Regions from separate parts of the Shewanella goraebulensis genome, predicted to be linked through region 3. Evidence: predicted binding sites of a transcription regulator. Region 3 holds the regulator's gene; each other region holds the start of a gene.
The links. Region 3 encodes LexA, which represses DNA repair genes until DNA is damaged. Its sites were predicted from a motif close to TACTGTATNNNNATACAGTA; they were not measured.
Positions count from the first base shown of each region.

Region 1 (4,295 bases), 1.6 Mb from region 3:
TGCTTGCTGCTCTTGCAGGTGCAACATAACCACTGCGATGAAGGTGCGGTAAGTATAAATTATTGAACGCAGCGACTGATGCGCCCACTCGACCAAACTCTAGTCCTGTTAACTTTGCTCTTTCCAATGCAAAAGCGAGAAGTTGTGTGTTTTCAAAAATATCCCAGACAAGACGGCAATCAGTTAAGTTGTAGAATGCTAATGCAAGTTTATCGTTAGCAAATAAGTGACAAATCTCTTGGCCACGATTTTCAACATGGTCGATTGCTTTACCTTCATTAAGTAGATGCTGAGACACATGCTCTAGAGAATAACGTTCGAATTGATAAAACGCCGCTTTAATCCAATCAATCCCATCGAGCACAACTCTGCCCGGAAGTGATAAGGTTTCAGGCCTGAATTTATCTTCTACTTTCCATGAAAGTTCAGTACTAGCCCTTCCAATCAACAAAGGAATACTATGTAATTGACAGCGCTTATATAATAAAGCTAAATCGAACGTCACCACAGCCCAACCAATAATTACATCAGGGTCATAATCAGTAAACCAATGGATTAACGCATGGATTAATTCAACTTCGTTATCGACCCACTGAATATATTCGCTTGAGCTTGTATAAGCTTTAGCATTTGAGTTACCGTCTTCGTTTTCAGCAAGCTTATTTTCATCAAAGGTTGGCTTGCCGACCATTATCACTTTTTTATATATATCACATTGATTATCAAGTGCAGATTTTGAGCCATATAAACCCACAGAATATAGCTCGCCTGTCGGGCTACATTCAAAATCCAGTGAAACCATAGATAACGGAATATCCAAATCAGCCTTTCTTGCTTTCGTCGCTATATATGAAGGCAGCGATTGCTGCAATGGTGGCGCAGATGCAATAAATTCAGCATCTAACGCGATAAAACGTTCGATTAAATAACGTTGCTCCACTTTAATGTCAGCTTCATAGATATCGATGCCTGCATCATTAGCAATCCTCAATAACTGCTTTTGTACCGTGGTTGATTTAAGGTAAATACATGACACTTGTTGATGACTAAAATTTTTAAGTTTTATCGGCTCTATGCGGATGCCTGAAGTAAAATGCTGCAGTAAAAATGCACTGTCTGACTGTTTGCAAAAACAAATAACTTCAGCTTGCTCAATCTCGATTAACGCAGGACCTGAAGCCGTTTTTAAAAAATATTGCAGTAACAAACGACCATGCTGATACTTAGCATGCCTAGTCAACACTCTACCTTTAACAGACGTTAAAGTAAGATTAGACTGCAAACTTACTGGTGATTCACTAGCAATTATCATTTATTCATCAACCAAATGATTTTTACCTGCCAAAATGAGACTCTCAGATACGTCAAATTATCCACCTTTAAAGTATAAGACTTATCTAAACCTTCGATTATTTATTCCGAACATTCAAAATCACTGTTATTATGTACAGCATATACCAGCCAATAAAGAATTAGTAAGTAAAGATTGCTAATGGGTCATACATGTTAACGGATCATATCAAAACTCAGATCCGCACTATCTATAAAGATATTGCGACTGCGATGCCAAACTTTCGTTCTCGCAGAGAACAAAACTACATGGTTGCAGAAATCTCGAAGACGTTAGCAGGTGATTACGATAAACACAGGCGCATTATGGTCTGTGAGGCCGGAACTGGTATTGGTAAGTCGCTTTCTTATATTTTAGGCACCATTCCATTGGCACTTGCTAGTAAGAAAAAGGTCTGTATTGCAACGGCGACAGTAGCACTTCAGGAGCAATTACTTCATAAAGATTTACCCTTCTTTTTACAACAATCTGGTGTCGATTTTAAATTCGGCTTAGTAAAAGGCAGACAACGTTATGTCTGCCTAGCCAAACTCGCTGCGATGATAGGCCCGGAAGACACCTCACAAATGGCGATGTGGCAAACAAAACCAGATCAAAGCCAAATAGATTTATTGAAAGGCATTCATCAAGATTTTCAAGAAGGGAAATGGAATGGTGAGATTGATACATTAAAGCAGCCATTGCCAGATTTTTTATGGCAACAAATTTGTTGCGACAAACACACTTGTCACAGACAAATGTCGAGTCATCACAACTGTCCGTTTCATAAGGCCCGAGAAGATGTAGAAACTTGGGACGTGTTAATCGTCAACCACAGTTTATTGTTTGCCGACCTAGAACTCGGTGGCGGTGTTATCCTCCCTGAACCAGAAGATATGTTTTATGTCATCGATGAGGCTCATCACTTGCCAACAGTTGCCAGAGATTTCTCTAGCGCTCAAGCAACCCTTAGAGGCGCAAGTGACTGGTTAGAGAAAGCCTCTAAAACCTGCTCAAAACTGCAAAACCAACTTAAGACGACTCATATCATTGCACCAGTACAGGCGATGCTTGATCATATTGGAGATTTAGTGACTCAGCTAAATCAAGTGGCTCACTTTTGCGATACACAGCCAAAACTTTTTGCCAACCCAGAAACTCGCTTACGATTCGAAAATGGCAAACTTCCAGAGTCATTACTAATACAAGCAGAAAACTTAGCAACAACATCAAATCTTGCGGTTAAGCAATTTACCAAAATCCAAAGTGTACTTAATGAAGCTATCAAAGATGGTGAGCTGCCAAAGCATCAATCGGAAGCTGCATTATCAGAAGCAGGTTTTATACTGCAGAGATTAGAAAACCTTGCAAAACTTTGGAAAATGCTCGCAAAAGAGGACTCCAAAAAAGGCGCTCCCATGGCACGCTGGGCTGAATTAATAACCGGTAAACAGCAAGATTATTTATTCTGTGCTTCTCCTATTGAAGTTGGCTTTATGTTGGAACACATGCTGTGGCAAAAAGCTGCGGGGGTCGTGCTTTGCAGCGCAACTCTAAGGGCATTAAATAATTTCAATCATTTCGCGCATCAAGTTGGGTTATCTCTAAATGACGGCAGCCGCTTTCTAGCATTGCTATCACCATTTGATTACGAAAATAATGCCACCTTATTTATCCCCCAGATGAATAACGAGCCCACTGAAGATGCTTTTACCGATGAATTAGCGGAACAGATTGTCGCTCTTGTTGAAGATGAAATGGCGACACTCGTCTTGTTTGCTTCTTATTGGCAAATGGAAAAAGTGACTGATCAAGTGATGAGTAAAATTCCAAAAGGCCAGCTATTTGTCCAAGGCACAATGCCAAGACAACAAATCCTCCAGCAACATAAACAGCGATGTGATGATGGCAAACCAAGCATTATCTTCGGTACTGGAAGCTTTTCAGAAGGGTTAGATTTACCTGGAGATTATTTAACAAACTTAATTGTTACTAAGTTGCCTTTTGCTGTACCAACGTCTCCAGTTGAACAAGCTCATGCAGAATACATTAAGAGTAAAGGTGGCAATCCGTTTCTGCAGCTAACTATTCCTGATGCTTCACGAAAATTAATCCAGAGTTGTGGTAGATTACTCCGTAAAGAAGATGACTATGGTCGTGTCACCATTTTGGATAGACGTCTTATTACCAAGCGTTATGGCAAATCACTCCTCGATGCCCTACCGCCTTTTCGCAAAGTTATAGAATAGGTATATTTTTGGAATTATTGTTAGATCCAAGCCACTGGGTAATCTTGGCCGTTATAGGCCTTGTGGCCGGTTTTATTGATGCCGTAGTTGGTGGTGGTGGGTTGCTATCTATTCCAGCACTGTTAACTATGGGTATCCCACCACATTTAGCACTAGGAACCAACAAACTAGCAGCTTGTTTTGGTTCAATCACAGCTGGCTACACCTATTATAAGCAACAATTAATCAATCTTAGATTTTGGAAGACGGCTTTTATAACCACCTTTTTGGGCGCCATATTAGGCAGTATTTTTGTTTATTTAATTGATGCAGCTTGGCTTGAAAAAATCTTACCGTTAGTCATTATCAGTATTGCTATCTATACCTTATTTAGTCCTAAAGCTATGGGGGAAAACCTCAAAGCTGCACCTATAACCTCACCCTGCAAACGAAAACAAGCTGCCCAAGGCGTATTACTCGGCGGCTATGATGGTTTTGCAGGACCAGGGATTGGCGCTTTTTGGACAGTATCGAGTATAAGATTACACAAATTACCTTTACTCAATAGTTGCGCATTAGCACGAGTAATGACGTCAGTAAGTAATGTCACCGCTTTGGTTATTTTTGCCTTGTTAGGCGAAGTAGACTGGATTTTAGGACTGTGGATGGGCGTATGTATGATGGCGGGATCGTATATTGGTGCTAAATCGGCGATTAGATTTGGGGTCCCATTTGTT
Region 1 is NZ_CP126972.1:3,034,113-3,038,407, forward strand. It holds gene QPX86_RS12745 (DNA polymerase II) at 1-1,312, opposite strand, end outside; gene dinG (ATP-dependent DNA helicase DinG) at 1,504-3,579, shown strand; gene QPX86_RS12755 (sulfite exporter TauE/SafE family protein) at 3,588-4,295, shown strand, end outside.
Region 1: a site for LexA is predicted at 1,434-1,453, ahead of dinG (ATP-dependent DNA helicase DinG). Genes of this name have one in related genera too.

Region 2 (4,295 bases), 1.9 Mb from region 3:
CGTCTCCAGGCTCAATCGCAATGTAATTTCCTGAAAATAACGTATCTAAACCTTCAATTCCAGTAATGCTGGCTTTAGGTGTGACTAACCAAAAGAGCGTGTTTTTATTAAGGAACGGGTCCGAACGATAATCCATGACGATTTTAACATTCACCCCTGATAAATCTTTATCAAGGCTAATATCTGTTACTTTACCAACTGTTAATCCTTGGTATTTGACAAGGGTTTTTCCGATATCGATGCCAATAGCACTTGGGAAATGAACTTGTATTTCGATTCCTGATTCTTTGATACTTTTAACTCCAAGCCAAGCGCCTAGAGCAAGTGCCACAATAGGCAGTAACCAAATAGGTGAGAAGAGTTTCTTTTTAACGACTTTTGGTGATTCAATTCGTGTCATTGTTTTTTTCCAAGCGATCCCAAAGTAAACGTGTATCAAGTACCTTTGCAGCTAATTGAGTCAATAGTATGACTAGCGCGAACGCTGTAGCGGCAGGTGCAGGTTTTGCATCAAGAAGTTGTCCCATATTCACTACAGCAACAGTTAGCGCAATAACGAATAAATCAAGCATAGACCATCGTCCAATCCACTCGATAATATGGAAACCAACCATGAGCTTCTTTTTAGAAATAGGTAAATTGAAACTTATTGCGGTTAAGTAAATGGCTAAGCCCGCAATCTTTAACCAAGGCACTAATATACTGGCTGTAAACACAATAATAGCAATTGGGATCATATCTGAATGCACCAGATGTACAATACCAGTAAAAATAGTGTCATATGTCACTTTGCCTTGGTTAGTCAGCATTGTGATGGGATAAATATTGGCAGGTATTAATAATATGGCAGCAGTGATGAGTAACGCCCAACTCTGCTGTAAACTTTGTTCATTTCTGGGTTGTATTTTTGAGTAACAGCGACTGCATCGTGCATCTGAAATGGCATTAATATTACGACAGGTACCACAAAGTGTCATGCCAATTTCTTTGCCTTGCTTAGCAGTGTTAAAAGCATGCTCTTTGGGCAAAAGGTTCTCTGTCAGATGAGTTTCAGCTAAATTGCTTTCAGTCGTTTGTGTCGAATTATTCTTCATGAACCATTCTCCACATATGTTCTAAATTGTATTCACGCTGTAAAAATAAAATCACCAGAAATAGCATTCCAAAACAAAATGTGCCCATGCCTAGATAAATATCTGAAAAATCGGATAAATTAAATGCAGCCACTAAGAATGAAATTACATAAATTTCTAGCATTGATAGTTGTGAAAGTAGCCCATGGTTTTTTAGTAACCTGCGATAGGTTTGTTGCCAAAAGTCAGAATGCAGGCGGCGCTTAACAATTATGATTTGTAACAATATCGACAAGATTAATAGCCCAGGGGCAATCACTGCTGCAGCAATAACTGCAACTGCCACAATCCAATAACCTTGTACCCAAACCGCAACAGCACTCTCATAAACGGTCGTTGCCCTAATACTGCCTAAAAAATGAATTTCTAAAACAGGTAGAAAGTTGGCTGGGATATAAAAAAGTATAGCGGCAATACATAAAGCAAGCATGCCATTAACCGAGCAATAGGGTACGTCGTAAAGTGCCGTGTGACAACGAGGACATAATGCCCGAACATTAGAGGGCAGAGCACGACGTTGTACAGCTAAATCACAAGAACGGCACAATATAATGGTGTCTTGATCTAAACTTTTTGGCATATAAAAACTAAAACCATCCATTTAGTAAATGTGAGCAGCTAACTCCTGATGCAATTTGAGACATGTTTTAACGGCTATATTGCCTTAAATATGAGCTCAATCTGAGTTTATCTGTCCGGATTCGAGTTACAATGAAATGAGATAATACCAGAATAATCAGAATACTTGCATCAGAAGTTAGTTCTATGACACTCTATGCACTGTATATAAAAACAGTAAGAGGTTAATCATGGCGGTAATTACAAAGTTTGTCGTGGTCAGAGAAGGGGTGGAAAAGATGACGTTCACATCTAAAAAAGAAGCCGATGCCTATGACAAAATGCTCGACATTGCAGATAACTTAGTTCCTTTTATTACTAGCGCTGAGTTAAAAATTGACGAAAATAGTGTTGAGAAACTTGCATTTTATCTTGCATCTAATAAAGATGAACTCGCAAATTTACTCAAAGGCGTCGTAAAGGCAAAACCGGCAGCGGCAAAACCTGCGACAAAAAAAGCCACTAAAAAAACGGCAGCAGAATAAAATAATTGTTAGGAAGTAGAATGAAAGCTGAATTATATGACACCTTAAATCGACAAGTACTGGCTTTAATGGACGGCGAAGACGACCTTATTGCAGGTATGGCAAACTTTTCAGCGTTGTTGAATGATAATTTAGACGATATTAATTGGGTTGGCTTTTACATTAAACGTAATGACCAATTAGTGCTGGGTCCATTTCAAGGTAAAGTGGCCTGTACTCGTATTATTATTGGAAAAGGTGTTTGCGGTACAGCTGCGGCATTAGATCAAACTCAACTTGTTGAAGATGTACATCAATTTGAAGGTCATATTGCATGTGATGCAGCCAGTAATTCTGAAATTGTAGTACCTGTGCATCATGGTAAAGATGTGATCGCAGTGTTAGATATTGATAGTCCTTCTTTGAATCGTTTTGATAAAGATGATCAAAAAGGCCTAGAAAACTTAGTTAAAAGCTTCGAATCTTGCTTATTTGCTTAATTTGCGACCAAATAAGCCAAATTGCAGGTCGCAATCGCTGACACGAGCTTTATAATACTGAGCTGCACGCATTACTATGTTCAAAATTTATTTACTGTAAATATGCAGGTAAGTAAGTTAATTTGTTAAGGCATGTTTCAATTGCTTTAGCAATCATGTAGGAAATGCTAATTTGAACGTTAAGCAAGACTCTGTTTAACGAAAGATAAACGACTGTAACTAGCTAAGATAGCTATAAACCAGTCCCCTTATATAACGTGGAAGTAAAAATGGAATCAACAGACAAGTTGACCGACACCAACGCAGTTTTAGCGTATTTATATGAAACATTTCCTTTATGCTTTATAGCAGAAGGTGAAACTAAGCCATTAAAAATTGGGTTGTTTCAAGATTTAGCTGAAAGGTTGGCTGAAGATTCTAAAGTAAGTAAAACACAATTACGTGTTGCACTTAGACGTTATACAAGTAGCTGGCGTTACCTTAAAGGTGTTAAAACCGGTGTTCAACGTATTGATCTTGATGGCCAAGACTGTGGTGAACTTGAACAAGAGCATATCGATCATGCTCAGCAGACCTTAAAAGAAGGTCAAGAAAAAGCCAAAGCTAAGCGTCAAGCGCAAGCAGCTAAAGCAAACCCTAAGAAGACAGCTAAAAAAGCACCTTCTTCAAAAGCAGCTCCTGTTAAGAAAGACCGTCCTGCGAAGGCTAAAAAGCCTGCTGCACCAAAAGTTAATTATGTTGCTGCAAAATTTGACGAGCTTAAACAAAAACAACGTGTTAGTGTCAAGTTAGGACAAAATCCTGTTGCTGGCGTTATCACTGATATCAAGAAAGAAGATGTCCATGTACAGCTTGATTCTGGTTTAGTCGTTAAAGTACGTGCAGAGCATATTTTATTATCGTGATCATTTAAGGAGTAACTTGTTGATGCGAAAACTCACTTTGGCTGCGTCGATTGCCACTTTATTTGTCGGTTTTTCGGCTTGGGCAATTTCACCAACTATTCAAATCAACGAGTTACCTAAACTTGAGCAAGAGCCTCAACACAAGGTTGCGAGTAAGAGGGTAACGAATTTATTCACTCGTTCTCACTACCATCGCTTTGAGCTTGATGATGCTTTTTCTGAGTTGATTTACGACCGATATCTACAACAGTTAGATTTCAGACGTAACGTGCTTACTCAAGCAGATGTTGATAGCTTTAAACAATATCAGCATCTGTTTGACGATATGGTCAAAACTGGCAATATCGAACCTGCCTTTAATATGTTTTCTTTATTGCAAAAACGTCGTTATGAACGCTTTGCCTACGCATTGACTTTATTAGATAAAGAATTTGACTTCACTGAAGCGGATGATGCCTACGAATTTGATCGTGAAGAAGCGGCGTGGCCTAAAGATGAAGCAGAATTAAATGAGTTGTGGCGACAACGTGTTAAATACGATGCATTGAACCTCAAACTTGCCGATAAAGACTGGGAAGAAACAGTCGAAATATTAGGTAAGCGTTATAACAATGCCATTAAGCGTTTAAGCCAAACTCACAGCGAAGATGTATTCCAAGGTGTGATGAACGCCTT
Region 2 is NZ_CP126972.1:2,714,107-2,718,401, reverse strand. It holds gene QPX86_RS11430 (MlaD family protein) at 1-400, opposite strand, end outside; gene QPX86_RS11425 (paraquat-inducible protein A) at 387-977, opposite strand; gene QPX86_RS11420 (paraquat-inducible protein A) at 1,084-1,713, opposite strand; gene QPX86_RS11415 (YebG family protein) at 1,943-2,236, shown strand; gene QPX86_RS11410 (GAF domain-containing protein) at 2,257-2,715, shown strand; gene proQ (RNA chaperone ProQ) at 2,985-3,620, shown strand; gene prc (carboxy terminal-processing peptidase) at 3,643-4,295, shown strand, end outside.
Region 2: a site for LexA is predicted at 1,912-1,931, ahead of QPX86_RS11415 (YebG family protein). Genes of this name have one in related genera too.

Region 3 (4,295 bases):
AAGACCAGCACCATTGGGTTGGTGACATGCGGCGCAAACGCCCATATAGACTTGCTCACCTTGAGCCATTAACTCATCATATGTGAGTGTTTGCGAAAGCGAGGCTTCTGCAGCAGCTTTAGCATCGACAGCTAGCTGCTTTTGGTCAAGTAACCATTGGTCATAATCGGCTTCAGAAAGTGCTTCGACCACAATAGGCATGAAGCCGTGATCTTTTCCGCACAACTCAGCACATTGGCCGCGGTAGGTGCCAACTTTATCAATGCGTGTCCATGCTTCATTAATGAAACCTGGATTAGCGTCTTTTTTAACCGCAAAAGCAGGCACCCACCATGAGTGAATAACGTCATCACTGGTCATTAAGAAACGCACTTTTCGATTGATTGGTAATACGAGCGGCTTATCAACTTCTAGCAAGTAAGTTTCAGTTTTTTCAGCAGAACCTTGGATTTGATCTGCTGGAGTTGAAAGCAAACTGAAGAACTCGACGTCTTCATTGAAATAGCTGTAATGCCACTTCCACTGAGAGCCGGTAACTTTAATGGTTAAATCTGCATCGCTAGGATCTTCCATAGCTATCAGAGTTTTAGTGGCAGGAATTGCCATACCGATAAGGATGATAAATGGCACGACAGTCCATGCTATTTCAACCTTGGTACTGTCATGAAAATCGGCAGGTTTAGCGCCTTTAGATTTTCTGTGATAGATCATCGAGTAAATCATGATCCCAAAGACCACAACACCAATCGCACAACAGATATATAGAATAATCATATGGAGGTCATAAACCCTACCACTGATTTCTGTCACACCTTGTGTCATGTTAAGCGGCATATCAGCCGCAGCAAGCGGCACTGCAAATAGCAGCACCATTAATCCATACAACAATCGCTTCACAAGACCACTCCTCTGCCAATTGCGATTTGCAATAACAACAAGGAAAAGTCACACAGTAATACTCTGCTCTATGCAAACTTCTCTAATTCCCGAAAAAGTTTGATCACTTCAAAGTACACGGTGGCTGCGAGTATCAATACTCGATTATTTTATTGGGTTATGGTGGCCACACTTGTACCTAATACTGAACTTTTCAATTCTTAAATTGACGCTTTTTATTCAAGGCTTTCTATACCGCATGGTACCAGCACAATCTTTACAGCGTTTTGTAGCTTCTTATCGTTTTACTAACTCAAGAGTGATAACAATTTGTTAGCCTCTTGTTAACTACATTACTTGGAGATTAAATATTGATCAAGATCACTTTATCATCTAATTTGCTGAAAAAAGGCGTAAAAAAAGCCCTTCACAGTAATGAAGGGCTTTTTTAAGAGAGATTAGTTTAGTGGAAAGCAGATAAATTTAACCGTGATGGTGCTGCTAAAGTATTGTCGCTCATATGTTCATCATGTAAGTGAGTATTTACATCTTCAATGATTACACCTTGTGCCAAAGCACTTTTAGCGACTAACTGAATGCGACGATTATCGCGAGCATCTAATGGTGTTGTCCATGTAATAACCGCACTGGAAGTACCACTTGTTAGTGCTTTTTCCATTGCCCAAAGTGTTTCAACTTCATCTTTGGTATGAACAAGCAATACTCGATCCATACGAACATTGGCATTGGCCAATATTTGCTTATAGCCAATATGTGGTGGATTAATTAATACAATCCAACGGCCTTGTTGGCTTAACACTGCTAACTGGCTGCATAACTGGGTTAGCTCAGTGATGCCTTGATTAGCACTTTGTTTGGTTTCAATACCTTGTTTAACAGGCGCTGTGGCTGATGTCATGTCTACCCACAAGCCAGGGTGACGTGGTGCATTACCTAATAATGTGTTCATAACCAACCTCCATTTCGGATAACGCCAACAGCAAGTCCTTCAATGGTGAGACTCTGGCAAGTTAAATCGACTTTTATCGGCGAATATTGTTCATTTTCTGCATGCAGATAAACAACATTGCCTTTCTTTTCAAAACGTTTAACGGTGACATCATCGTCAACACGAGCTACGACAACTTGTCCATTTTTGGCTTGCTGCATTTTGTGCACAGCCAATAAGTCACCTTCAATAATGCCAATATCTTTCATACTGTCGCCACGAACGCGTAGTAAGAAATTAGCATTAGGTTTGAACATTTCAGGATCGACTTGAAAGTACTGTTCAACATGTTCCATTGCGAGGATAGGTTCACCAGCCGCAACCTGACCGATAAGCGGTAATCCTTCTTCGACTTCCTCTTCTTCCTGAATCATGCGAATGCCGCGTGAAGTACCAGGAATAATTTCGATACAACCTTTTTTAGCAAGTGCTTTTAAATGCTCTTCAGCAGCATTAGCACTTTTAAAGCCTAATCTAGTGGCAATTTCTGCACGAGTTGGTGGCATACCTGTCTCGGCAATATTACATTTAATTAGTTCTAGAATTTCAGCTTGTCGTGGCGTTAAAGGTCTCATGTTGATTCCTGTTTTTTTATACAGTGACTGTCATTATATACAGTATCCTTGGTCGTGCAAGTATTAACCAATGAATTTTAAGGATGATACCGATTAAAGTTCATTTTTAACAGATTGGCAAAATTTAAATTTGTTTAAAAACAGTTATTTATATTGTTGCTGTTGGAGGGGGATTTATTTTGATTAAATTAACATTGATAAACAAATGATTCGGTTTTTTGTCGATACAGTATATTTATACAGTACTGATGTTCACTTTTGATAAGTATAAATAAGCGACTTATTTGCTTATATAATTAGCCTTAAAGGGATTTAGTTTGATGCTTAATTGTTAACTACATATACGCAGGTTAGTGAATCCCACCTAGATTCTGGTATCCTATGCGCAATAAATCGTTGTTGATAATGCGAATACTCATGCTAAAACCAGATTCTATCATTGCTAAATCGTTGCGTTGGATTCAGAAACTAATGGTACACAGTGTTGTTGTACCTCAAGATCCGTTCGCTGACTTAAACCTAGATCCTGAAAAACCAGTGGTCTATGTCATGAAGACAGAGTCGCTGAGTGATATCGCGGCACTAAATGAAATTACTGCAAAGTACAATCTACCTAGTCCTTATGAGCGTTTGGACATCGATGGGCTGAACACGCCAAGAATTGTGTGTGTTGAAGGCCGTAAACCCTTATTTGGCAAACGTCATAGTGGCGAGAAGTTTGTTGCTAACTTCACCAAATTACTCGACTTACACCAAAAGAATAAGCAGTTAGATATTCAATTGGTGCCAGTTAGCCTTTATTGGGGACGTATCCCGGGTAAAGAAGATGACACCATGACAGCTGCAGTATTTGAGCGTGAAAATCCGACTTGGCTACGCAAGTGGCTAATGATTTTATTTTTAGGTCGTCATAACTTTATTCAATTCTCAAATGCCATGTCTTTACGTTATATGGCCGATGAACACGGTACTGATGTCAGCATTGCTCACAAGTTAATTCGTGTTGCCCGCGTGCATTTCCGACGTCAACGTAAAGTGATGACGGGGCCACAGTTGCCTAACCGTCAAGCCATGTTTAACTCGTTACTCAAATCTGAATCGATCACCAAAGCGATTCAAGAAGAAGCAGCAAACAAGAAGATTTCTGAAGAAAAGGCGCGTGAAAAGGCCATTGAATATTTAGATGAAATCGCAGCTGACTACTCAGATAACCTGATTCGTATTGCAGAGCGCTTTTTAACTTGGTTATGGAACAAGTTATACAGCGGCATTAGCATTAAGAGTGCTGAGCAAGTTCGTAAACTGCATCATGATGGTCACGAAATTGTCTATGTGCCATGTCATCGTAGCCACATGGATTACTTATTACTATCTTATATCCTCTATTATCAAGGGATGGTTCCTCCGCACATTGCGGCTGGTATTAACTTGAACTTTTGGCCTGCAGGGCCGATGTTCCGCCGCGGTGGTGCCTTCTTTATCCGTCGTAGTTTTAACGGTAATAAGCTTTATACCGCAGTATTCAGAGAGTATTTAGATCAACTATTTGCCAAAGGCTATTCAGTTGAGTACTTCACTGAAGGTGGTCGTTCACGTACAGGCCGTTTGCTTGCGCCTAAAACTGGCATGTTAGCAATGACAGTGAACAGTGTACTACGAGGTATCGAGCGCCCTGTAACGCTGGTGCCAGTTTACTTAGGCTACGATCACGTGATGGAAGTATCGACTTATCACAAAGAATTAAGCGGTAAGAAAAAGCAAAAAGAATCGGTATGGCAGGTATTTGGTGCACTGCGTAAATTAGGTAACTTTGGCCAAGGTTATGTGAACTTTGG
Region 3 is NZ_CP126972.1:4,647,169-4,651,463, reverse strand. It holds gene coxB (cytochrome c oxidase subunit II) at 1-897, opposite strand, end outside; gene QPX86_RS19595 (cell division inhibitor SulA) at 1,340-1,846, opposite strand; gene lexA (transcriptional repressor LexA) at 1,843-2,460, opposite strand; gene plsB (glycerol-3-phosphate 1-O-acyltransferase PlsB) at 2,878-4,295, shown strand, end outside.